Regions from separate parts of the Kitasatospora sp. NPDC127111 genome, predicted to be linked through region 1. Evidence: predicted binding sites of a transcription regulator. Region 1 holds the regulator's gene; each other region holds the start of a gene.
The links. Region 1 encodes HrcA, which represses chaperone genes, less so after heat shock. Its sites were predicted from a motif close to TTNGCACTCNGNNNNNCNGAGTGCNAA; they were not measured.
Positions count from the first base shown of each region.

Region 2: groES (co-chaperone GroES) is a predicted target of HrcA. The motif match lies at 2,082-2,108, and genes of this name have one in related genera.
Region 3: ACFVHB_RS03050 (FmdB family zinc ribbon protein) is a predicted target of HrcA. The motif match lies at 1,390-1,416, and genes of this name have one in related genera.

Region 1 covers NZ_JBHXTG010000044.1:52,089-55,360, reverse strand. The annotation lists gene ACFVHB_RS24740 (hypothetical protein) at 1-225, opposite strand, end outside; gene htpX (zinc metalloprotease HtpX) at 262-1,182, opposite strand; gene hrcA (heat-inducible transcriptional repressor HrcA) at 1,445-2,479, shown strand; gene dnaJ (molecular chaperone DnaJ) at 2,554-3,272, shown strand, end outside.
Region 2 covers NZ_JBHXTG010000001.1:226,703-229,974, reverse strand. The annotation lists gene groL (chaperonin GroEL) at 1-1,517, opposite strand, end outside; gene groES (co-chaperone GroES) at 1,634-1,939, opposite strand; gene ACFVHB_RS01170 (methyltransferase domain-containing protein) at 2,241-3,272, shown strand, end outside.
Region 3 covers NZ_JBHXTG010000002.1:270,544-273,815, forward strand. The annotation lists gene ACFVHB_RS03040 (hypothetical protein) at 1-20, shown strand, start outside; gene mscL (large conductance mechanosensitive channel protein MscL) at 90-509, opposite strand; gene ACFVHB_RS03050 (FmdB family zinc ribbon protein) at 1,067-1,378, opposite strand; gene ACFVHB_RS03055 (MFS transporter) at 1,626-2,966, opposite strand.

The DNA of each region.
Region 1 (3,272 bases):
GACGCCGCCGCGCTCGGTGTCGGCGTCCAGCAGCGCCCGTACCTGCCGCTCGACCTCGTCGAACGCCCCGCCCTCGACCGAGGCGAAGCAGACCGAGCCGACGCCGGTGGGCCGGAAGCCGGCCCCCGCCTCCAGGGTCAGCGCGGCGGACGGCACGCCGAACAGCTGGTCGAGATCGGGCTTGACCGGCTTGGTGCGGCCGAAGAGCGTGTCCAGGATTCCCACGGCGGTCCCTTCCGGTCGGGGCGAGGAGGTGGCGGTTCAGCGGCCGAGCCGGGCCGAGATCGCGGCCAGCTGCTCCAGCCGCCGCTCCAGCGACGGGTGGGTGGAGAGCAGCTTGGAGGCGGTCTCCCGGGCGCTCAGCGCCGGGGCGAAGTAGAAGGCGTTGTACGGCTGCGCCTGGCGCAGGTCCTTGGTCGGGATCGCGGCGATCTGGCCGGTCACCTTGGTCAGCGCAGAGGCGAGCGCGCTGGGCCGGCCGGTGAGCTGGGCGGCGGCCCGGTCGGCGGCCAGTTCGCGGTAGCGGGAGAGCAGCCGGGTGAGCAGGAAGCTGATCGCGTACACCACCATCGACACCAGCGGGATGATCAGCGCGATGACGGCCGCGCCGGAGTCGTCGTTGCTCCGCCCGCTGCCCAGGAACCCGCCGTACAGGGCGATCCGCGTCATCGCCCCGGCGAGCACGCCGAGGAACCCGGCGACGGTCATCACCGCGACGTCCCGGTGGGCGACGTGCGAGAGCTCGTGCGCCAGCACGCCCTCCAGCTCCTCCGGCTCCAGTCGCCGGAGCAGGCCGGTGGTCACGCAGACCACGGCGTTCTGCGGGTTGCGGCCGGTGGCGAAGGCGTTCGGCATGTCGTTGTCGGCGACGGCGACCCGGGGCTTGGGCATGTCGGCGAGCGCGCAGAGCCGGTCCACGGTGCCGTGCAGCTGCGGGTACTGCTCGGGGGTGACCCGGTGGGCGCCCATCGCCTTCTCGGTGATCTTGTCGCTGAACCAGAACTGGGCGACGAACAGCCCGCCCGAGATCAGCACGATCAGCGGCCAGGCGCCGCGCAGCAGCGCGATCAGCAGGCCGGTGAATCCGACGTACAGCAGCCCGATCACGAACATCGTCCCGACCATCCGGCCGGTCAGGCCGCGGTCGGGTGCGAAGCGGGTGTGCTGGCCCGAGGTGGACATCGCTGCTCCTCCGTTCGCCGTCCGCTTCCGATGCTGCCACCCGGACGGGCGCGGGGCATCACCCACGCGCCGCGCAGTGCGGGCAGGATCACCCCGGCCGGGCCGTTCCTGCCGTCGGACCCGGGCCTTACACTGGCAGGTACGGTTCTGGCACTCGTGTGTTCAGAGTGCCAAAGCCGGGGCCCGCCCAGTGCGGCCCGCAGCAAGGCGATACGGACACATGTCACATCGGACAACGTGCGAAGACGGAGGTGCGTGCCCCATGGCCGGTGAGGTCCGCCAGCTGGACGACCGCAAACTCGCGGTGCTTCGCGCCATCGTCCAGGACTACGTGGGCACCGAGGAGCCGGTCGGCTCCAAGGCCCTGGTCGAGCGGCACAACCTCGGCGTGTCCCCGGCCACGGTCCGCAACGACATGGCCGCGCTGGAGGAGGACGGCTACATCCACCAGCCGCACACCAGCGCGGGGCGGATCCCCACCGACAAGGGGTACCGCCTGTTCGTCGACCGGTTGGCCGAGGTCAAGCCGATGAGCGCGCCCGAGCGGCGGGCGATCCGGCACTTCCTGGACGGCGCGGTCGACCTGGACGACGTGGTGGCCCGTACGGTGCGGCTGCTCGCGCAGCTGACCCGGCAGGTCGCGGTGGTCCAGTACCCCTCGCTCTCCCGCTCCACCGTGCGCCACATCGAGCTGGTCGCGCTGGCCCCGGCCAAGGTGATGCTGGTCCTGATCACCAACACCGGCCGGGTCGAGCAGCGGCTCGTGGACTGCCCGGGCACGGTCGGCGAGACCGTCCTGGCGGACCTGCGCGCCAAGATCAACACCAGGGCCGCCGGCCGCCGGCTCCCGGAGGTGCCCGGGCTGCTGGAGGAGCTGCCGGCCCAGTTCGAGGCGGCCGACCGGCCGACCGTCACCACCGTCCTGGCGACGCTGTTCGAGGCGCTCGCCGAGCAGAACGAGGAGCGGATCATGCTGGCCGGCACGGCCAACCTGACCCGCTTCGGCCACGACTTCCCGCTCACCATCCAGCCGGTGCTCGAAGCGCTGGAGGAGCAGGTCGTCCTGCTCCGTCTCCTGGGTGAGACCGCGGACGCCGGGATGACGGTCCGGATCGGCCGGGAGAACGCCTACGAGGGGCTGAATTCCACCTCGGTCGTCTCGGTCGGTTACGGTTCGGGCGACGAGAGCGTGGCCAAACTGGGTGTGATCGGTCCGACCCGGATGGACTACCCGGGCACAATGGGGGCGGTGCGAGCGGTGGCACGGTACGTGGGCCAGATCCTGGCCGAGTCGTAGGAACGGCCACCGTCAGGTCCTGACGGTGGTACCAGTCGCAAGCACTTCTACAGGCGGAACAAGCGGAGCATTTGGTGGCCACGGACTACTACGCGGTACTCGGCGTCCGACGGGATGCGGGGCAGGACGAGATCAAGAAGGCGTTCCGGCGCCTGGCGCGCGAACTGCACCCGGACGTCAACCCGGACCCGAAGACGCAGGAGCGGTTCAAGGAGATCAACGCCGCCTACGAGGTGCTCTCCGACCCGCAGAAGCGCCAGGTCTACGACCTCGGCGGCGACCCGCTGTCGCCCAACGGCGGCGGGGGCGCGGGCGGCTTCGGCGCCGGCGCGGCCGGCTTCGGCTTCTCCGACATCATGGACGCCTTCTTCGGCGCCGCCTCCGGCCAGCGCGGCCCGCGCTCGCGGACCCGGCGCGGCCAGGACGCCATGATCCGGCTGGAGATCACCCTGGAGGAGGCCGCCTTCGGCACCACCAAGGAACTCCAGGTCGACACCGCCGTCACCTGCACCACCTGCAGCGGCGAGGGCGCCGCGCCCGGCACCTCCGCGCAGACCTGTGACATGTGCCGCGGCAAGGGCGAGGTCTCCCAGGTCACCCGGTCCTTCCTGGGCCAGGTCATGACCTCCCGCCCCTGCCCGCAGTGCCAGGGCTTCGGCACCGTCGTGCCGACCCCGTGCCCCGAGTGCGCCGGCGACGGCCGGGTCCGCGCCCGCCGCACCCTGACCGTCAAGATCCCGGCCGGTGTCGACAACGGCACCCGGATCCAGCTGGCCGGCGAGGGCGAGGTCGG
Region 2 (3,272 bases), on a different contig from region 1:
TTCTCCAGCGCGGAGCGGGTCACCTTGACCGGGTCGATGACGCCGGCCTTGACCAGGTCGCCGTACTCGCCGGTGGCGGCGTTGTAGCCCTGGCCGGTCTCCAGCTCGGAGACCTTGGAGGTGATGACGTAACCCTCCAGGCCCGCGTTCTGGGCGATCCAGCGCAGCGGCTCGTGCAGCGCCTTGCGGACGACCGCGACACCGGTCGCCTCGTCGCCCGACAGGCCCAGGCCGCCGTCCAGCACCTTGGCGGCGTGGACCAGGGAGGCGCCGCCGCCGGCGACGATGCCCTCCTCGACCGCGGCGCGGGTCGCCGAGATGGCGTCCTCCAGGCGGTGCTTGCGCTCCTTCAGCTCCACCTCGGTGGCGGCGCCGACCTTGATGACGCAGACGCCGCCGGCCAGCTTGGCCAGGCGCTCCTGCAGCTTCTCGCGGTCCCAGTCGGAGTCGGTGTTGGCGATCTCGCCCTTGATCTGGGCCACGCGGCCGGCCACGGCCTCGGCGTCGCCGGCACCCTCGACGATGGTGGTCTCGTCCTTGGTGATGGTCACGCGGCGGGCGGTGCCCAGCACGTCCAGACCGGCCTGGTCGAGCTTGAGGCCGACCTCCTCGGAGATGACCGTGCCGCCGGTCAGGGTGGCCAGGTCGCCCAGGATCGCCTTGCGGCGGTCACCGAAGCCCGGGGCCTTGACGGCGACCGCGTTGAAGGTGCCGCGGATCTTGTTCACCACGAGGGTGGACAGCGCCTCGCCGTCGACGTCCTCGGCGATGATCAGCAGCGGCTTGGAGGAGCCGCCCTGCAGGATCTTCTCCAGCAGCGGCAGGAGCTCCTGGATGGAGGAGATCTTGCCCTGGTTGATCAGGATGTACGGGTCCTCCAGGACCGCCTCCTGCCGCTCCGCGTCGGTGACGAAGTACGGCGACAGGTAGCCCTTGTCGAACTGCATGCCCTCGGTGAAGTCCAGCTCCACGCCGAAGGTGTTCGACTCCTCGACGGTGATGACACCGTCCTTGCCGACCTTGTCGATCGCCTCGGCGATCAGCTCGCCGACCTGGGTGTCCTGCGCGGAGAGGGACGCGACGGCGGCGACGTCGTCCTTGCCCTCGATCTCGCGGGCGACGGACAGCAGGTGCTCGGAGACGGCGGCGACGGCCTTGTCGATGCCCTTCTTCAGGGCGGCCGGGCCGGCACCGGCGGCGACGTTGCGCAGACCCTCGTTGACCAGGGCCTGGGCCAGCACGGTGGCGGTGGTGGTGCCGTCACCCGCGACGTCGTTGGTCTTGGTGGCGACCTCCTTGACGAGCTGCGCGCCAAGGTTCTCGTACGGGTCGTCCAGCTCGACCTCACGGGCGATGGTGACACCGTCGTTGGTGATGGTCGGGGCGCCGAACTTCTTGTCGATGACGACGTTGCGGCCCTTGGGGCCGATGGTCACCTTGACGGTGTCGGCCAGCTTGTTGACACCGCGCTCCAGCGAGCGGCGGGCGTCCTCGTCGAACTGCAGGATCTTCGCCATGTTCCCTATTCCCTCGGGGCTGCGGCCGGCGGGACGGCCGCTCGACTACGTGAACCAACAACCACGCCCCGGGCCCCTGTCACTTGGGACACGGATCCGGGGCGGGCTGGAACGTCTTACTTCTCGATGATCGCGAGGACGTCGCGGGCCGAGAGGACGAGGTACTCCTCGCCCTGGTACTTCACCTCGGTGCCGCCGTACTTCGAGTACAGGACGATGTCACCGACGGCGACGTCGAGCGGCAGACGCTGGCCGTCCTCGAAGCGGCCCGGGCCGACGGCCAGGACGACGCCCTCCTGGGGCTTCTCCTTGGCGGTGTCCGGGATAACCAGGCCGGAGGCCGTGGTGGTCTCGGCGTCGAGCGGCTGGACCACGATGCGGTCCTCGAGCGGCTTGATGGCAACCTTGCTGCTGGTGGTCACGTCCGAGCTCCCCTTCGGAGATTACGGGGTTTTCTAACGGGTAGGTGGCGAACCTGCGGGCCTGCCGTCGCGGGGGTCAGACACGCGTCATCGCGTTAGCACTCCCCATGGGGAGAGTGCCAAGGACGACCATAGGCCGCGGTTAGCACTCAGTCAACCAGAGTGCCAACGGCACGCCCGCGCGTCCCGCGGTACGGGCGAGTGGCCGCACTCGTGTGCGACGACGGGCCAGCGGGGCGGCCGCCTTCCCACCGCCCACCGCCCGCCGCCGTCCCGGGCCCGCGGCGGGCCACCCCGGGCCGTGAACGGCGAGAATGGCCCTGTGGACACCGAGAACCTGCAGCCCCTGCTGACCCCCCGGGGGCAGTCCCTGCTCGCCGAACTGCGCGAGTTCGCGCCCGAGGAGGAGCTGGCGCTGGCCACCCGGCTGCGACGGGAGCACCCCGCGGAGCTGGTGTCGGCGGCGTTCGGGCAGGCGCGGCTGCGGCAGCGGGCGCGGGCCAAGTTCGGCGCGGACGCCGACCTCATGTACTTCACGCCCAACGGGGTCGAGCAGTCCACCCGCCGCAGCGTCGCCGAGTGGCGGGCCCGGCGCTTCGCCGGACTGGGCGTGAAGCGGCTGGCCGACCTCTGCTGCGGGATCGGCGGGGACGTGCTGGCGCTGGCCCGGGCCGGCATCGAGGTGCTGGCCGTCGACAAGGACCCGGCCGCCTGCGCGGCCACCGCCGCCAACGCCGCCGCGCTGGGCCTGGCCGAGCTGGTCGAGGTGCGCTGCGCGGACGTGGCCGAGGTGGACGTCACCGGCTTCGACGCGGTCTTCACCGACCCGGCCCGGCGGACCTCGCGCGGCCGGGTGTTCGACCCCGAGGCGTACGCCCCGCCGCTCTCCTGGGCGATCGAGGCCGGCCGGCGCACACCCGTCGGCGCGCTGAAGGTCGCCCCGGGCATCCCGCACGAGGCCGTGCCGGCGGACGCCGAGGCCGAGTGGGTCTCCGACCACGGCGACGTCAAGGAGGCGGTGCTCTGGTTCGGCACCCGCGCCGACCGCCCGCACCGGGCCACCCTGCTCCCCCAGCAGGCCAGTCTCGCCGGCGGCGACCTGCCCGACCCGCCGGCCGGCCCGGTCGGCCGCTACCTGTACGAGCCGGACGGCGCGGTGATCCGGGCCCACCTGGTCGCCGAGGTCGCCGAGCAGGTGAACGGCCGGCTGATCGACCCGAAGATCGCCTACCTGACCTCGGACGAGCTGGTCGCCACCCCGTACGCGCACGCCTTCGAACTCACCGACGTGCTGCCGTTCCACATCAAGAAGCTCAAGGCGCTGCTGCGCGAG
Region 3 (3,272 bases), on a different contig from region 1:
CGCCGCACCACGGCGACTGAACGCAGCGGGCGCTCGGCCCCGAACGCGCGCTCGACCCCGGCGGGCGCTCGGCCCCGCCGCCCGGGTGCTCAGCGCTGCCGCGTGACCAGCGCGTCGCGGATCTCGGTGAGCAGGACGACCTCCTTGGCCTCGGCCTCCGCCTGCTCCTCGGCAAGGGTCTTCCGCTTGGCGGTGAACCTGGTCATCGGCAGGATCAGGCAGAAGTAGACGACGGCCGCGGTGATCAGGAACTGCAGCATCGCACTCAGCACCGAGCCCCAGAGGATCATGATCCCGGACGTGACCTCCCCGGTCGCGCTCACTTCGCACGGGCCCTTGAGGCAGGACGTGTAGGAGTCGAGGTCCTTGGGCCCGAACGCGCCGACGAGCGGATTGATCACGCCCTTCACGAAGGCGTTGACGATGTTGGTGAAAGCCGCACCGATGACCACGGCGACGGCGAGATCGACGACGTTTCCACGCAGCAGGAATTCCTTGAAGCCTTTCATGCCGCGTGAACGACGAAGCCGTCGAACGGTCACGGGTGATCTTCGGCGGACTCCGATTGACAACCCGTTTGGTGGACCGGCGCCGCTCCGGGGGGCGGCAGCCCCGCCCGCGCGGGCCCGAAGGCCAGCGCGGCGGCCACCGCGAGCAGCAGCGCGGCCGGCACGCCGGGCCGGTGCCGGAGGGCCTGGCGAAGCCGGTGACCGCGCCCGCCCCCGCGCCGGATCGGCGGGAACGGCGGCACCTCCCGCCGGGGCGGGACGGCCGGGGCGGGCAGCGGCAGGGGGAACGGGCGGGGCGGGCTCGCGGTCCTCGTCATGGGCACCACCGGTGGTCGCAGGGTGCCGGCCCGGGGCGGGTCGGCTTCTCGTGACGCACACTCTGGGCGGTCGGCGAGCGCGGGGGAATCCCTTTCCCCCAGCCTGTGGAAAACCCGGCCTTGTGGAAAACCTCCGTCACCCGCAGGGGGGAACCGGGGCGTGATCAGGCCTCTCCGGGAACGGCGAAAGGCCCGCCGGCCGCCTGGAGCGGGGCCAACGGGCCTTTCGGAAGCCTGGGATCAGCCGGCCGGCTTCGCCGCGGCCGCCGGAGCGGGGCTCGCCGCCGGAGCGGAGCCGCCCGAGGACGAGGACGAGGAGGCCGACGAGGTCGAGGACGACGAGGACGAACCCGCGCCCACCGAGCTGCTGGAGGACGAGCGGCTGTCGGTCCGGTAGAAGCCGGAACCCTTGAAGACCACACCCACGGCCGAGAAGACCTTGCGGAGCCGTCCCTGGCAGTCGGGGCACGTGGTCAGCGCCTCGTCGGTGAACTTCTGCACCGCCTCCAGGCCGTTGCCGCACTCGGTGCACTGGTACTGGTACGTGGGCACTTGTCTTCCTCCTGGCACTCTCGCCTGATGAGTGCTAACGATGGTCAATGATGCGGCATTCCGCTGGATCAGTCCAGCGACTCGAATGTGAGATGAGCCGGGCGCGGCCCCCCGCCGACCGCCCTGCTTCCGCCCGCCGACCGCCCCACCGCCGCCCGCCGCCCGCCTGGCAACCGCCCCACCGCCGCCCGCCGACCGCCGGGCAACGGCCCGGCAACCGCCCCGCGGCGACCCCCGCGACCCGTCCTCAGCCCTTCGCCGCACCCACCAGCTGCCGCGCCACGGCCCGCTCGCCGCCGCCCGCGACCACCGTGCTCGCCGCGCCCGGCGCGACCAGCAGGTGCCGCAGCGTGACCAGCGCGATCAGGCCGAGCCCGGCCCCGGCCACCGGCACCAGGAACCCGGCCGACGGCCCGTGGCCGTCGATCAGCCGTCCGGCCACCGTGGACCCGGTCGCCAGGCCGAGGCCGATGGCGCCGGTCAGCCAGGTGAAGGCCTCGGTCTTGGCCCCGTCCGCGACCAGCGTCTCGACCAGGGTGTACCCGGTGATCAGCGTCGGCGCGATGGCCAGGCCGCAGACCAGGCCGGCGACGGAGAGCGCGACCAGGTTCGGCATCGCCCAGAGCGTCGAGCAGCCCAGCACCAGCAGCGCGTAGCTGGCCAGCATCCGCTGCCGGGCGGCGCGGCGCCAGGCGATCATGCCGTACAGCACGCCGGCCAGCATCGAGCCGCCGGCGAAGATCCCGTACACCGTGCCGTTGGCGCCCGGCTGGCCGACCGACTCGGTGAAGGCGGTCACCGAGACCTGCATCGCGCCGAAGACGCTGCCGACGCCGAGGAACGCGCCGGCCAGCAGCCGGACGCCGGGCGAGGAGAGCGCGGAGACCCGGGTGGCGCCCGGCTGCCGCGGGTGGCGGGCCGGGGCGGTGCGGCGCTGGGTGGCGAAGGCCAGGCCGCCGACGACGGTCAGCGCGGCCTCGGCGATCAGCCCGGTGGCGGGGTTGACCGAGGTGGCGATGGCGCCGGCCAGCACCGGACCGATCACGAAGGTGAACTCGTCGGTGACCGATTCGAAGGCGAACGCGGTGTTCAGCTTGGCGGCCGGCGCGCCCTCGGCGGAGAGCTTGGCGACCCAGCGGGCGCGCACCATCGCGCCGATCTGCGGCACGCTGGCGCCGGCCGGCGCGGCGGCCAGCAGCAGGGCCCAGACCGGGGCGTGCCCCAGGGCCAGCGCGATCAGCGCGCCGACCGAGACCGCGTGCACGGCCACGCTGGGCACCAGGACCGCGGCCTGGCCGTACCGGTCGGCCAGCCGGCCGGTCTGCGGGCCGACCAGGGCCTGGGCGACGGCCGAGACGGCCGCGACGGTGCCGGCCGTGCCGTAGGAGCCGTGGGTGTCGAGGACCAGCAGCACGATGCCCAGGCTGAGCATCGCGTAGGGCAGTCGCGCGGCGAACGCGGGCGCCAGGAACGTCCAGGCGCCGGGGGTGCGCAGCAGCGCGCCGTACCCGATGCGGGCGGGCGCGGCGGTGTCCGGGGTGGCGTCCGCGGGGACGCCGTCGTTCTCGACCGTTCGGCGGGCCGTCACGGTCGGTCCTTCCTGCTGCCTGGTAGCGCGGAAGGGGCATGGGGTGGCCCCGACGGCGCCGAGAGTCGTCCTCTCGCGCGTCGACCGGGGTGATACCGGGCCGGGTCGGCTTGGGTGCCGAGGCCGGGCCGCGGCCGCCGAGCGGTCGCGCCAACTCTGCGTCAGGCAGATGCTGGGGGTGTAGCAACCATTATACGTATACGCGCGTAGATGTCGCGCTGACCTCGACAATACAGGACCAGTCCAAAGTTGTCCTGTCAATTCAAGGTGAACGTCGAGTGAAGCCTTCAGGGTGCGGGTTCCGCA